Linked DNA regions of Azoarcus sp. CIB. The protein of the gene in region 1 binds, or shares a complex with, the protein of each later gene. Links are inferred from orthologs where the notes say so. Each region holds a gene or a part of one and is shown on either strand. Other genes may lie near its edges. The genes, in order: AzCIB_RS13930, pnp and eno.

Region 1 (4,159 bases):
CGCTGGCTGCGCAATTGCTCAATGACACCGAAGCTCACGCCGCTGCCACCATGCACGGCTTTGCCCGAGGGCTTGTCGACGACCATGAGGGCATCATCCTCGTACACGACGGGCAAAGCCTTGCCGGCTGGCACCACCGCCGGGGTGTTCGATTCCGCGACGCGTACGGGGGGAATCCGCACCTCGTCCCCGAGCGCGAGACGGTAGGTCGGACCGACCCGTCCGCCATTGACACGCACTTCCCCGCTGCGCAGGATCCGATAGACGTGGCTTTTCGGTACCCCCTTGCACACACGCATGAGGTAATTGTCTATCCGCTGACCGGCGACCGAATCATCGACGCGTTCGCGCCGGACCGTCACCGCTTTGCCTTGTGCCATCATCCTGAAATATACTTGCCGCCGGTTAGTCCCGGTTTCATCGACGCCCCTCTCGCACCGATGCGGAGGAAAGCGGTCGACAACGAGCCCCAGAAGAGCTCCCGGACAACCACAACGTGCTGTCGTTGCCGAAAAAGGCATCGATGGTAACGCAATTGACAATCTTCGATCCATTGGATTGAACAAAGACGCGTAACGCACCCGCAGGATCAAGCGTTCCGGCCCCAGGCGGGAATGCATGAACATCGACCAGCCGACCCATCACAGCCCATTACCGACCGGAAAAAAGTAGAAGAACCTACCCGCTCCTGATCACGTAACAAGCGCGATGGTGCGCGCGGTTCGTCCTGCCCGTGGGTTTCGCGCGGGGGAACGAAATCAATGAAGCGCATGCTTTTCAATGCGACGCAGGCCGAGGAACTGCGCGTCGCAATCGTGGATGGTCAGAAACTGATCGACCTCGATATCGAATCGGCCGCCAAGGAACAACGCAAGAGCAATATCTACAAAGCCGTCATCACGCGCATCGAGCCCAGTCTCGAAGCGGCGTTCGTTGATTACGGCTCGGAGCGGCATGGTTTTCTGCCGTTCAAGGAAATATCCCGCTCCTACTTCGCGCCCGGCGTCGATGCTGGCAAGGCGCGCATTCAGGACGCGCTCAAGGAAGGCCAGGAACTCATCGTCCAGGTCGAGAAGGACGAGCGCGGCAACAAGGGCGCGGCCCTGACCACCTACATCTCGCTGGCGGGACGCTACCTGGTCCTGATGCCGAACAACCCCCGTGGGGGTGGCGTTTCGCGGCGCGTCGAGGGTGACGAGCGCAGCGAACTGCGTGAAGTCATGGATCAGCTCGAAGTCCCCCCCGGCATGAGCCTGATCGCGCGCACCGCGGCGATCGGCCGCAACGCCGAGGAACTGCAGTGGGACCTCAACTACCTGCTGCAGTTGTGGCGCGCGATCGACGGTGCCGCGCAGTCGCAGTCTGGCGCGTTCCTGATCTACCAGGAAGGCAGCCTCGTGATTCGCGCAATCCGCGACTACTTCCAGCCGGACATCGGCGAGATCCTGATCGACACCGATGACGTGTACGAGCAGGCCCTCCAGTTCATGGCCCATGTGATGCCGGCCAACGTCAATCGCGTGAAGCGGTACAACGACGATGTGCCGCTGTTCTCGCGCTTTCAGATCGAGCATCAGATCGAGTCCGCCTACTCGCGCCAGGTGAGCCTGCCCAGCGGCGGCGCGGTCGTGATCGACCATACCGAAGCCCTCGTCTCCATCGACGTAAACTCCGGCCGCTCGACCAAGGGCGCGGATATCGAGGAAACGGCCTTCCGCACCAACCTCGAGGCGGCCGAAGAAATTGCACGCCAGCTCCGTCTGCGAGACCTCGGCGGCCTGATCGTCATCGACTTCATCGACATGGAGTCGCAGAAGAATCAGCGCGAGGTCGAGAACCGCCTGCGTGACGCGCTGCGCCACGACCGCGCGCGCGTCCAGACCGGCAAGATCAGCCGCTTCGGCCTGCTTGAGCTTTCGCGCCAACGCCTGCGCCCCGCGCTGGCGGAAACGAGCTACATCCCCTGCCCGCGCTGCAACGGCACCGGCCACATCCGCAGCACGGAATCGTCCGCGCTGCACATCCTGCGCATCCTCGAAGAGGAAGCGATGAAGGAAAACACCGGCGCAGTGCATCTGCAGGTGCCGGTGGATGTCGCAACCTTCCTCCTCAACGAGAAGCGTTCGGACATTGCACACATCGAGTACCGGCACAAGATCCAGCTGATCATCATTCCCAACCGCCACCTCGAGACGCCGCACCACGAGATCATCCGCCTGCGCCACGACCAGCTGAATCTGGAAGAACTGGCACTCGCCAGCTACCAGATGGTCGGCAAGCCCGCAGAAGTCGACCTGCGCCTGCCGACGAAGGACGACAAGAAGCCGGCCCGCGCCGAAGCCGTAGTGAAGGGCATCGCCCCTGCGCAGCCCGCGCCGGTGGTGGAGCCTAAGCCCGAGCCTGCTGCCGCTCCGGCTGCCGAGCCTGGCCTGTTTGCGCGCCTCTTTGCGTGGCTGCGCGGCGAGAAGACGACCCCGGCTCCGCAACCCGCGGAAGAAGCACAGTCGAAGCGCGAGGCGCGTCCCCGCGGCGAACGCGGGGAGAATCGCCGCGGCGGCAACAACCGCAACCGCCGTGAAGGCCAGCGCGCCGAACGTGAGGAACCTTCGCAGCCCACCCGCAGCAACGGCAGAGGCGAACAACGGCAAGAGCGCCAGGAGCGTACCGAACGGGCCGAGCGTCCCGAACGGGCGGAACGCCAGGAACGCGCCGAACGCGCAGAGCGTCCCGAAGCTGCGGAGCGCAGCGAAGGCCGCCGGCAGCGCGGACCGCGCCAGCCCAAGCCTGTCGAGGCCGTCGAAAACGCAGCCGAACAACAAGTCGTAGAGGCCGTCGCAGTAACCGGCGTGACCGAAACGGCCGCACCGACGGGCGAGGAAGGCACGCCGGAGAAGCGCCGCCGCCGCAGCCGCGGTCGCCGGGACCGTCGCCCAGGCGAAGACCAGGGAATTGCGGCCGCAGCGGGAGTCGGCAGTGAGACCCTCGAAGAGGCAATGGCAGGCGAAACCGCACAGGCGGAGCCGGCCCCGCGAGCGGTCGAGGCGACAACAGCCGCAACCGCCGAACCTTCCCGCGAGGTGATCACTGTCGCCGAAACCGAGGCGCCGCTGCCTGTCGTCGCCAGCACAGCGGAAGCGGTGCCTGCCGAGGTCGAAGAAGCGCCCATGCCTGTTCGTGCAATCGCAGCGGCAGCACCCGCCGAGGCGGTAGCCGATGCCGCACCGACCGTCGAGGAAATAGCGACAATCGAAGCGGCGCCGACGGCACAAACCGAAGAGGCGCCAGCCGAAGTCGTCGCACCGGCAGAGGAAGCCGCTGTGGCGCCCGCGGCGGCGCTTGCCGAAGCCGTGCAACCGACTCCAGTGGAAGCCGAGGCAGCCCCCCTAGTCGTCGAGCAGGCCGCCACGGCCGAGGCGCAGGAAATCGCGCACGCGCCGTCCGCACCGATCGATCTCGGCAGCTCGCTGGCGGAGAGTGGCCTCGTGATGATCGAAACGAGCAGCGAAAAGGTCCAGGCCTTCACCGAGTCCCATGCCGATGAGGCACCTGCCCGTCCGCTTGGCCGGCGTCCGCGGCCTTCGCTCGTGATCACCGACGAGCCGCTGCAGCAGGTTGAAACCCAAAAACCGCACTGATCAGCAGCGACAAGCGGAAAGGAAGGGGCGCCCACCGGGCGCCCCTTTTTCATTTCAGGCGGTCACACGAGGATCGTTCAGCGCGACGACCTCAGCACGTCGACGAGCCCCCCGATCGCATCTTCACAGTAGTCGAGTACCAGATCGAACCCGCGCTCGCCGCCGTAATAGGGATCGGGCACTTCGTCAGCCTTGAAGCGGCGTGCGTAGCTCATGAAGAGCCTGACCTTGCCGCGATGCTCGTCGGGACAGTTTCGCTTCATGATCTCAAGGTGCCCGGTGTCCATCGCGAGCAACAGGTCGAAGGCCTCGAAGTCCGCCGGTTCGAGTTTTCGCGCCCGCAACATCGAAAGATCGTAGCCGCGCTTCTTGGCCGCCTTGCGCGTGCGCGGATCGGGCGCCTCACCGACGTGATAGCCGTGCGTCCCGGCCGATTCGACCTCGATCACCCCGTCGAGCCCCGCCGCGCGGATGGCATGCCGCGCCACACCTTCGGCAGTAGGGGATCTGCAGATGTTGCCGGT
Region 2 (3,684 bases), 220 kb from region 1 along the record:
GTCGCGGAAAACGGCGTCCGTACCGCGCTGGAGCGCCTAACCGGCGAGATCGAGCAGATCCCGCCGATGTACTCGGCACTCAAGCGCGACGGCAAGCCCCTGTACGAATATGCGCGCGCCGGCATCGAAGTCGAGCTGATGCCGCGCCGCGTCACGATTCACGCGCTTGAGTTGCTGGAATTCGGTGGGGAAACCTTTCGTATCCGGGTTGCATGCAGCAAGGGCACCTACATCCGGACGATTGCGATCGATCTCGGTCGGATTCTCGGTTGCGGGGCGCATCTCTCGGCGCTGCGACGCACGCGCATCGGCCCGTTCGCAGCCGGGTCGGGCACGGTGACGCTCGCAGAACTCGAAGCCGTGCCGGCTGACGACCGGGAACGCTTGCTCGCACCCGCCGATGCGCTGGTGTCGCACCTTCCCGAGGTCATGCTCTCCACCTTGCAGGCGGGCGGTTTGCTGCAGGGGCGTGCGTTGGTTTACGAGGGCCGCGAGCGGGGTCTTGTCAGAGTTTACGGCGAAGGGCGCTTTCTGGGCCTGGGGGAACTGGGCGATGACGGCCGCCTGTTGCCCAAACGCCTCGTTGCAACGGGTACGGCAGCACCGCAGTCTTGATAATCATTGAGTTTTTCATGGTGCGTTGGGTATAATCCCACGCTTCTGATTGGCAGAAAACGAAAAGAGTAAACACCCACATGGCTCTCGATACCGCATCCAAGGCGCAGATCGTCACGGACTTCCAGCGCGCACAAGGCGACACCGGTTCGCCGGAAGTGCAGGTCGCTCTGCTCACCGCCCGCATCAACGGGCTTACCGGCCACTTCAAGGCCAACGCGAAGGATCATCACTCGCGTCGCGGCCTGCTCAAGATGGTTAGTCAGCGTCGCAAGCTGCTCGACTACCTGAAGGGCACGAATGCCGACAGCTATCGCAGCCTGATCGAGCGTCTGGGCCTGCGCAAGTAAATCGCTGACCGTGTCGCGTCTGACAACGTCGCAAAAGACAAGGTAAGCGAACAAGCCGGTGCAGATCCCGCGGGGTCGCACCGGCTTTGTTTTTGCTGTTAGGGTTGCGTGACCGAGACAGCTTCGCAGTTGTAGTCTGCTGCTTACATTCACCTAAAGGATATCCAACTTGCCTACCGCCATTAAAAAAACATTCGCATACGGCGCGCATACCGTCACCATCGAGACCGGCGAGATTGCTCGTCAGGCAGGTGGTGCCGTCATCGTGGACATGGACGACACCGTGGTCCTCGCCACCGTCGTTGCCGCCAAGGAAGCCAAAACCGGGCAGGACTTCTTCCCCCTCACCGTCGACTACGTCGAGAAGTTCTACGCGGCCGGCCGCATTCCGGGCGGTTTCTTCAAGCGTGAAGGGCGTCCGACCGAGAAGGAAACGCTGACCAGCCGCCTGATCGATCGCCCGATCCGCCCGCTGTTCCCGGACGGCTTCTACAATGAAGTCCAGGTTATCGTCACGGTGCTGTCGCTCAACCCGGAAATCGATTCCGACATTCCGGCGATGATCGGCGCATCCGCCGCGCTGGCAATCTCGGGCGTGCCGTTCAACGGCCCGATCGGGGCCTGCCGCGTCGGTTATGCCAACGGCGAGTACATCCTCAACCCGACTGTCGAGCAGCTCAAGACCAGCCAGCTGAACCTCGTCGTTGCCGGTACCGAGGCGGCGGTTCTGATGGTCGAATCCGAGGCGCAGGAACTCTCGGAAGAAGTGATGCTCGGTTCGGTGGTGTTCGGCCACCAGCAGATGCAGGCGGCGATCCGCGCGATCAACGAACTCGTCGAGGTCGCTGGCAAGCCCGAGTGGAACTGGCAGCCCCCCGCCAAGAACGAGGCGCTCATCAACCGCGTCAAGGAACTCGCGGGCGCCCAGCTCGAGGATGCGTTCCGCATCACCAGCAAGCAGGCCCGTACCGAGCGCGTGAACGAGATCCGCAAGAATACGATCGCTACGATCACCGCGGAGTTGGAAGCAGCGCCGACCGGTAACGAGCTCAAGGACATCTTCCATGAGCTCGAGGCAGGCATCGTGCGCAGCCGCATCCTGGCTGGCGAGCCGCGTATCGACGGCCGCGACACCCGCACCGTTCGCCCGATCGAGATCCGCGTTGGCGTGCTGCCCCGCACGCACGGTTCGGCGCTGTTCACTCGTGGCGAAACCCAGGCTCTCGTTGTCGCGACGCTGGGTACCGGGCGCGACGAACAGATCATCGACGCGATTGCGGGCGAATACCGCGAGAGCTTCATGCTGCACTATAACTTCCCGCCGTTCTCGACCGGCGAAACCGGCCGCATGGGCGTGACGAAGCGTCGCGAAGTCGGTCACGGCCGTCTGGCGAAGCGCGCGCTGATCGCGGCGCTGCCGGCACCCCAAGACTTCAGCTACACGGTCCGCGTCGTGTCGGAAATCACCGAGTCCAATGGCTCGAGCTCGATGGCTTCGGTGTGCGGCGGCTCGCTCGCGCTGATGGACGCCGGCGTGCCGATGAAGGAACACGTGGCCGGCATTGCGATGGGCCTGATCAAGGAAGGCAACCGTTTCGCCGTCCTGACCGACATCCTCGGCGACGAGGACCATCTTGGCGACATGGACTTCAAGGTCGCGGGCACCGAGAGGGGCGTCACGGCGCTGCAGATGGATATCAAGATCCAGGGCATCACGAAGGAAATCATGCAGGTTGCGCTCGCGCAGGCGGGCGAGGGCCGCATGCACATCCTCGGCATCATGAAGCAGTCGCTCGCCTCGCATCGCGGTGAAGTGTCGGAGTTCGCTCCGCGCATGATCACGATGAAGATTAACCCGGAGAAGATCCGCGACGTGATCGGCAAGGGCGGTGCGGTGATCCGTGCGCTGCAGGAGGAGACCGGCACGGTGATCGAGATCGAGGACGACGGCAGCTTGACCATCTCGTCGGTCAGCGCCGAAGGTGCTCAGCTCGCGAAGGAAAAGATCGACGCCATCACGGCCGAGGTCGAGGTTGGCAAGGTGTACAACGGTACCGTTATCCGCCTGCTCGATTTCGGCGCGATCGTGAACATCATGCCGGGTCGCGACGGACTGCTGCACGTGTCGCAGATCGCGAACGAGCGCGTCAACAACGTCGCCGACTACGTCAAGGAAGGTCAGGCCGTGCGCGTCAAAGTCCTCGAGACTGACGAGCGTGGCAAGATCCGCCTGAGCATGAAGGCGCTGTTGGATCAGCCGGCCGAATAATCCGGCCGGACCAAATGAAAAGGGACGCCACGGCGTCCCTTTTTTTATCCTGCGTCTGGCTGCTCGAAAGGCGCGCCGGAGGTGGCACTATTATTTTGCGACCTGGCGCTCGCGCATTTCCTCCAGGGTCTTGCAGTCGATGCACAGCGTCGCCGTGGGGCGCGCTTCCAGCCGCTTGAGGCCGATCTCCACGCCACAGCTGTCGCAATAGCCATATTCGCCGGCATTGATGCGGCCAATGGCCTCGTCGATCTTCTTGATCAGCTTGCGCTCGCGGTCGCGGTTGCGCAATTCAAGCGCAATGTCCGACTCCTGGCTGGCACGATCATTGGGGTCGGCGAATGCGGTGGCCTCGTCCTGCATTGTATGAACGGTGCGCTCGATATCGCCAGCCAGCTCCCGTTTTACCGATTCCAGCATGTCGCGGAAGTGGGCCATCTGCTTCTCGCT
Region 3 (3,674 bases), 940 kb from region 1 along the record:
AAAGACCGGGACTGCCCGAAAGTCAGGCCTGCAGCGCCATCCGCAAGGCCTCGCTCTGACCCCGGGGCGGAAACGTCCGCGCGTTCGGCCCCGCTGGACACCCGACGACTATTTCCCTATCGTTTGGGGATAATGTGCAGGGGAGCTCCATGGTCGTCCGCAAGCTGCTTCATGCCCTGACGGCATCTGCGATCGCAGCCTTGGTCGCAGCCTGCGGCAGCGTCCCGGCCCCGCGGCCCGACGTCTCCTCCGCACCAACCGTCCCTTCCGGACGCGCAAGCGCCGACTATTTCGTCCTCGACGACCCCGAGCATTCGCGCGAGATGGTCATCTTCGCGCTGGGCCTGATCGACACCGGCTACCGCTTCGGCGGCCGCAATCCCGACGCGGGCCTCGACTGCAGCGGCATGGTTTCCTATGTCGTAGAGCAGATCTCCGGCCGCCGCCTGCCGCACAATGCCGCGCAGATTGCCGACCGAACGCGGCCGGTCAGCCTCGCGGTGCTCCAGCCGGGCGACCTCGTATTCTTCAACACGATGAACCGACCTTACTCCCACATGGGCATCTACATGGGCGAAGGCAAGTTCGTGCATGCGCCATCGAGCCGCGGTCGCGTGCGCGTCGAACGGCTCGACAGCCCCTATTTCCGATCCAGATTCGACGGCGCCAGGACGCTCCTGGCGGACAGTTGAACAAGGCGGCCCGGGCGCCCACAACCCGGGGCGGCGCTGCACCCGCCGACGCTGACAGGAAGCATCTCATCAAACCTTCGGCAGGAGCAGAACCATGCATACACGTAAGATCAACGAGGTCATCGCCGGCCGCCCCATCCTCACGGGTCCCGCCCACCTCACTGTCAGCGACGCCGCGCGCCTCATGGCCGAAGCCAAGGTCGGATCGATCATGGTCACCGAAGGCGGCAATCTCATCGGCATCTTTACCGAACGCGACGCCCTCGTCAGAGTGCTGGCCGCAGGTCTGGATCCTCAGACGACGCCGATCGCCCGCGTGATAACCTCGCGCGTGATGACCGCAACGCCCGAGATGCCGCTCGGCCACGCATTGCACCTGATGTTCGAAGGCGGGTTCCGCCACGTGCCCATCGTGGACAACGGTCGCCCCGTAGGAATGGTGTCGGCGCGTGATGCGCTCGGACCCGAGCTCGTGGAATTCGAGGGCGAGCTGCTGCAGCGGGAAGCGATCGCCGAAGTGCTCTGAGCAGGCCGCACGCCCCGGAGGGAGCCGCCGTCAGGGCTTCTGCCGGGGGGTGTGAACGAAGACTTCGCCGGGCTTGGTCAGCCCGAGCTCGAAGCGTGCGCGTTCCTCGATCGCTTCGTTGCCGGACTTCAAATCGCGCACTTCGGCCTCCAGGCCCGCGTTGCGCTGTTCCAGTGCGCGGTTCTTCTCGCGCTGCTCCTGCAGCTGACGGTCCACGTCCCATACCCGCAGCCAGCCGCCCTTGCCCAGCCAGAGCGGGTACTGCAGGAGTGCCACCAGCAGGACGAGGATGACCAGAGGCCAGCGCATAAGGATGAAAATCTGCTCGTAATCAAAAGAAGGCCGGCGAATTCATCGCCGGCCTTGTGCATCGAATCAATGCGGACGGCCCTCGCGGGCCGCCGCCGACCGCGGAACGCTTAGCGCACGCGCAGGTTGTAGAAGGCGCGACGGCCCGGGTAGCTGACGGTATCGCCGAGATCTTCCTCGATGCGCAGCAGCTGGTTGTACTTCGAGATACGGTCGGAACGCGACAGCGAGCCGGTCTTGATCTGCATCGCGTTGAGGCCGACCGCGATGTCCGCGATCGTCGAGTCCTCGGTCTCGCCCGAACGGTGCGAGATCACAGCAGTGTAGCCAGCGCGCTTAGCCATCTCGACTGCGGCGAAGGTTTCCGACAGCGTGCCGATCTGGTTGATCTTGATGAGGATCGAGTTGGCGATGCCCTGGTCGATGCCCTGCTCGAGGATCTTCGTGTTGGTCACGAACAGGTCGTCGCCGACGAGCTGGATCTTGCGGCCGAGCTTGTCGGTCAGCGTCTTCCAGCCGGCCCAGTCGTTCTCCGCCATGCCGTCCTCGATCGACACGATCGGGAAACGGTCGGCCAGCGTCGCGAGATAGTCGGCGAAGCCTTCCGAGCTCAGGGTCAGGCCTTCGCCCGCGAGGACGTACTTGCCGTCCTTGTAGAACTCCGACGCCGCGCAGTCGAGTGCCAGCACCACCTCGCGGCCCGGCTCGTAACCGGCGGCCGAGATCGCGTCCTGGATCATGTTAAGGGCTTCCTCGGTGCTGCCGACGTTCGGCGCGAAACCGCCCTCGTCGCCGACGGTCGTCGGGTAGCCCTTCTTGTCGGTGAGCTTCTTCAGGTGATGGAAGATCTCGGCGCCGCAACGCAGCGCCTCACGGAAGCTGGTCGCGCCGACGGGCATGATCATGCATTCCTGGATATCCAGGCTGTTGTTGGCATGCGCGCCGCCGTTGATGACGTTCATCATTGGCACCGGCATCGCCATCGGGCCCGAACCACCGAAGTAGCGGTAGAGCGGCAGGCCGGCCTCTTCGGCGGCAGCCTTCGCGACGGCCATCGACACGGCCAGCATCGCGTTGGCGCCGAGGCGCGACTTGTTCTCGGTGCCGTCGAGCTCGATCAGGGTCCGGTCGATGAAGGACTGTTCCTCGGCGTCGAGGCCGATGATCGATTCCGAGATCTCGGTGTTGACGTTCTCGACCGCACGCAGGACGCCCTTGCCCAGGTAGCGCGCGGCGTCGCCGTCACGCAGTTCGATGGCTTCGCGCGAACCGGTCGAGGCGCCCGACGGCACCGCCGCGCGGCCCATCACGCCGGATTCGAGCAGAACGTCCGCCTCGACGGTCGGGTTGCCGCGCGAATCCAGAATTTCGCGGGCAATGACATCAACGATTGCACTCATGGGTATTCCTGTCCTTCCAGGGGTCAAAAATGGGTTGATCGAAACGCAGGCAGCCGCTTCAGACGGCCAGTTCCATGAAGCCGTGGCGCTTCACCAAGCTGTCGATGTCCTTCAGCGTCGCCAGCAGCGCCTTCATCTTCGGCAGGGGCCACGCATTCGGGCCGTCCGACAGGGCCTTCGCCGGATCGGGATGAGTTTCCATGAACAATCCCGCCACGCCCACCGCCACGGCCGCGCGCGCCAGCACCGGCACGAACTCGCGCTGTCCGCCCGAGGCCGTGCCCTGCCCGCCCGGCAGCTGCACCGAATGGGTCGCATCGAACACGACCGGGCAGCCCGTTTCGCGCATGATCGCAAGGCTGCGCATGTCCGACACGAGATTGTTGTAACCGAACGATGCACCGCGTTCGCACACCATGATGGTGTCCGCACCGCCGTTGGCCTCGCGCGCCTTGTCGACGACGTTCTTCATGTCGCCGGGGGCCAGGAACTGCCCCTTCTTGATGTTCACCGGCTTGCCGCTGGCGGCGACCGCATGGATGAAGTCGGTCTGGCGGCACAGGAAGGCCGGGGTCTGCAGCACGTCGACGACGGCCGCCACGGCCGGGATTTCCTCGATCGCGTGCACGTCGGTCAGCACCGGCACGCCGAGCTGCTTGCGCACGTCGGCGAGGATCTCGAGCCCCTTCTCCATGCCCGTACCGCGGTAGGACTTGCCCGAACTGCGGTTGGCCTTGTCGTACGACG

The links.
Region 2: the proteins of AzCIB_RS13930 (region 1) and pnp are in contact, whole or in part, in a cryo-EM structure (PDB 9QH0), measured with the Escherichia coli proteins. The link is inferred for Azoarcus sp. CIB from one-to-one orthologs.
Region 3: the proteins of AzCIB_RS13930 (region 1) and eno are in contact, whole or in part, in a solved structure (PDB 2FYM), measured with the Escherichia coli proteins. The link is inferred for Azoarcus sp. CIB from one-to-one orthologs.

Annotation. Positions count from the first base shown.
Region 1 is NZ_CP011072.1:3,145,456-3,149,614, forward strand. What follows is about bases 459-3,835. They hold AzCIB_RS13930 (Rne/Rng family ribonuclease), read left to right. Parts: upstream 459-761; coding sequence 762-3,635; downstream 3,636-3,835. Other genes in these bases: AzCIB_RS13935 (low molecular weight protein-tyrosine-phosphatase), read right to left, coding at 3,713-3,835. Also shown: AzCIB_RS13925 (RluA family pseudouridine synthase), read right to left, coding at 1-383; more of AzCIB_RS13935, read right to left, coding at 3,836-4,159. UniProt on the Escherichia coli protein: Endoribonuclease that plays a central role in RNA processing and decay. Required for the maturation of 5S and 16S rRNAs and the majority of tRNAs. Also involved in the degradation of most mRNAs.
Region 2 is NZ_CP011072.1:2,925,507-2,929,190, reverse strand. The notes cover bases 783-3,684. They hold pnp (polyribonucleotide nucleotidyltransferase), read left to right. Parts: upstream 783-1,134; coding sequence 1,135-3,234; downstream 3,235-3,684. Other genes in these bases: dksA (RNA polymerase-binding protein DksA), read right to left, coding at 3,325-3,684; rpsO (30S ribosomal protein S15), read left to right, coding at 783-965. In the rest of the region: tRNA pseudouridine(55) synthase TruB, read left to right, coding at 1-615; more of rpsO, read left to right, coding at 696-782. UniProt on the Escherichia coli protein: Involved in mRNA degradation. Catalyzes the phosphorolysis of single-stranded polyribonucleotides processively in the 3'- to 5'-direction. Also involved, along with RNase II, in tRNA processing.
Region 3 is NZ_CP011072.1:2,202,234-2,205,907, forward strand. The notes cover bases 783-3,674. They hold eno (phosphopyruvate hydratase), read right to left. Parts: upstream 2,928-3,674; coding sequence 1,638-2,927; downstream 783-1,637. Other genes in these bases: AzCIB_RS09745 (CBS domain-containing protein), read left to right, coding at 787-1,218; ftsB (cell division protein FtsB), read right to left, coding at 1,249-1,527; kdsA (3-deoxy-8-phosphooctulonate synthase), read right to left, coding at 2,986-3,674. In the rest of the region: AzCIB_RS09735 (MliC family protein), read left to right, coding at 1-59; AzCIB_RS09740 (C40 family peptidase), read left to right, coding at 150-692. UniProt on the Escherichia coli protein: Catalyzes the reversible conversion of 2-phosphoglycerate (2-PG) into phosphoenolpyruvate (PEP). It is essential for the degradation of carbohydrates via glycolysis.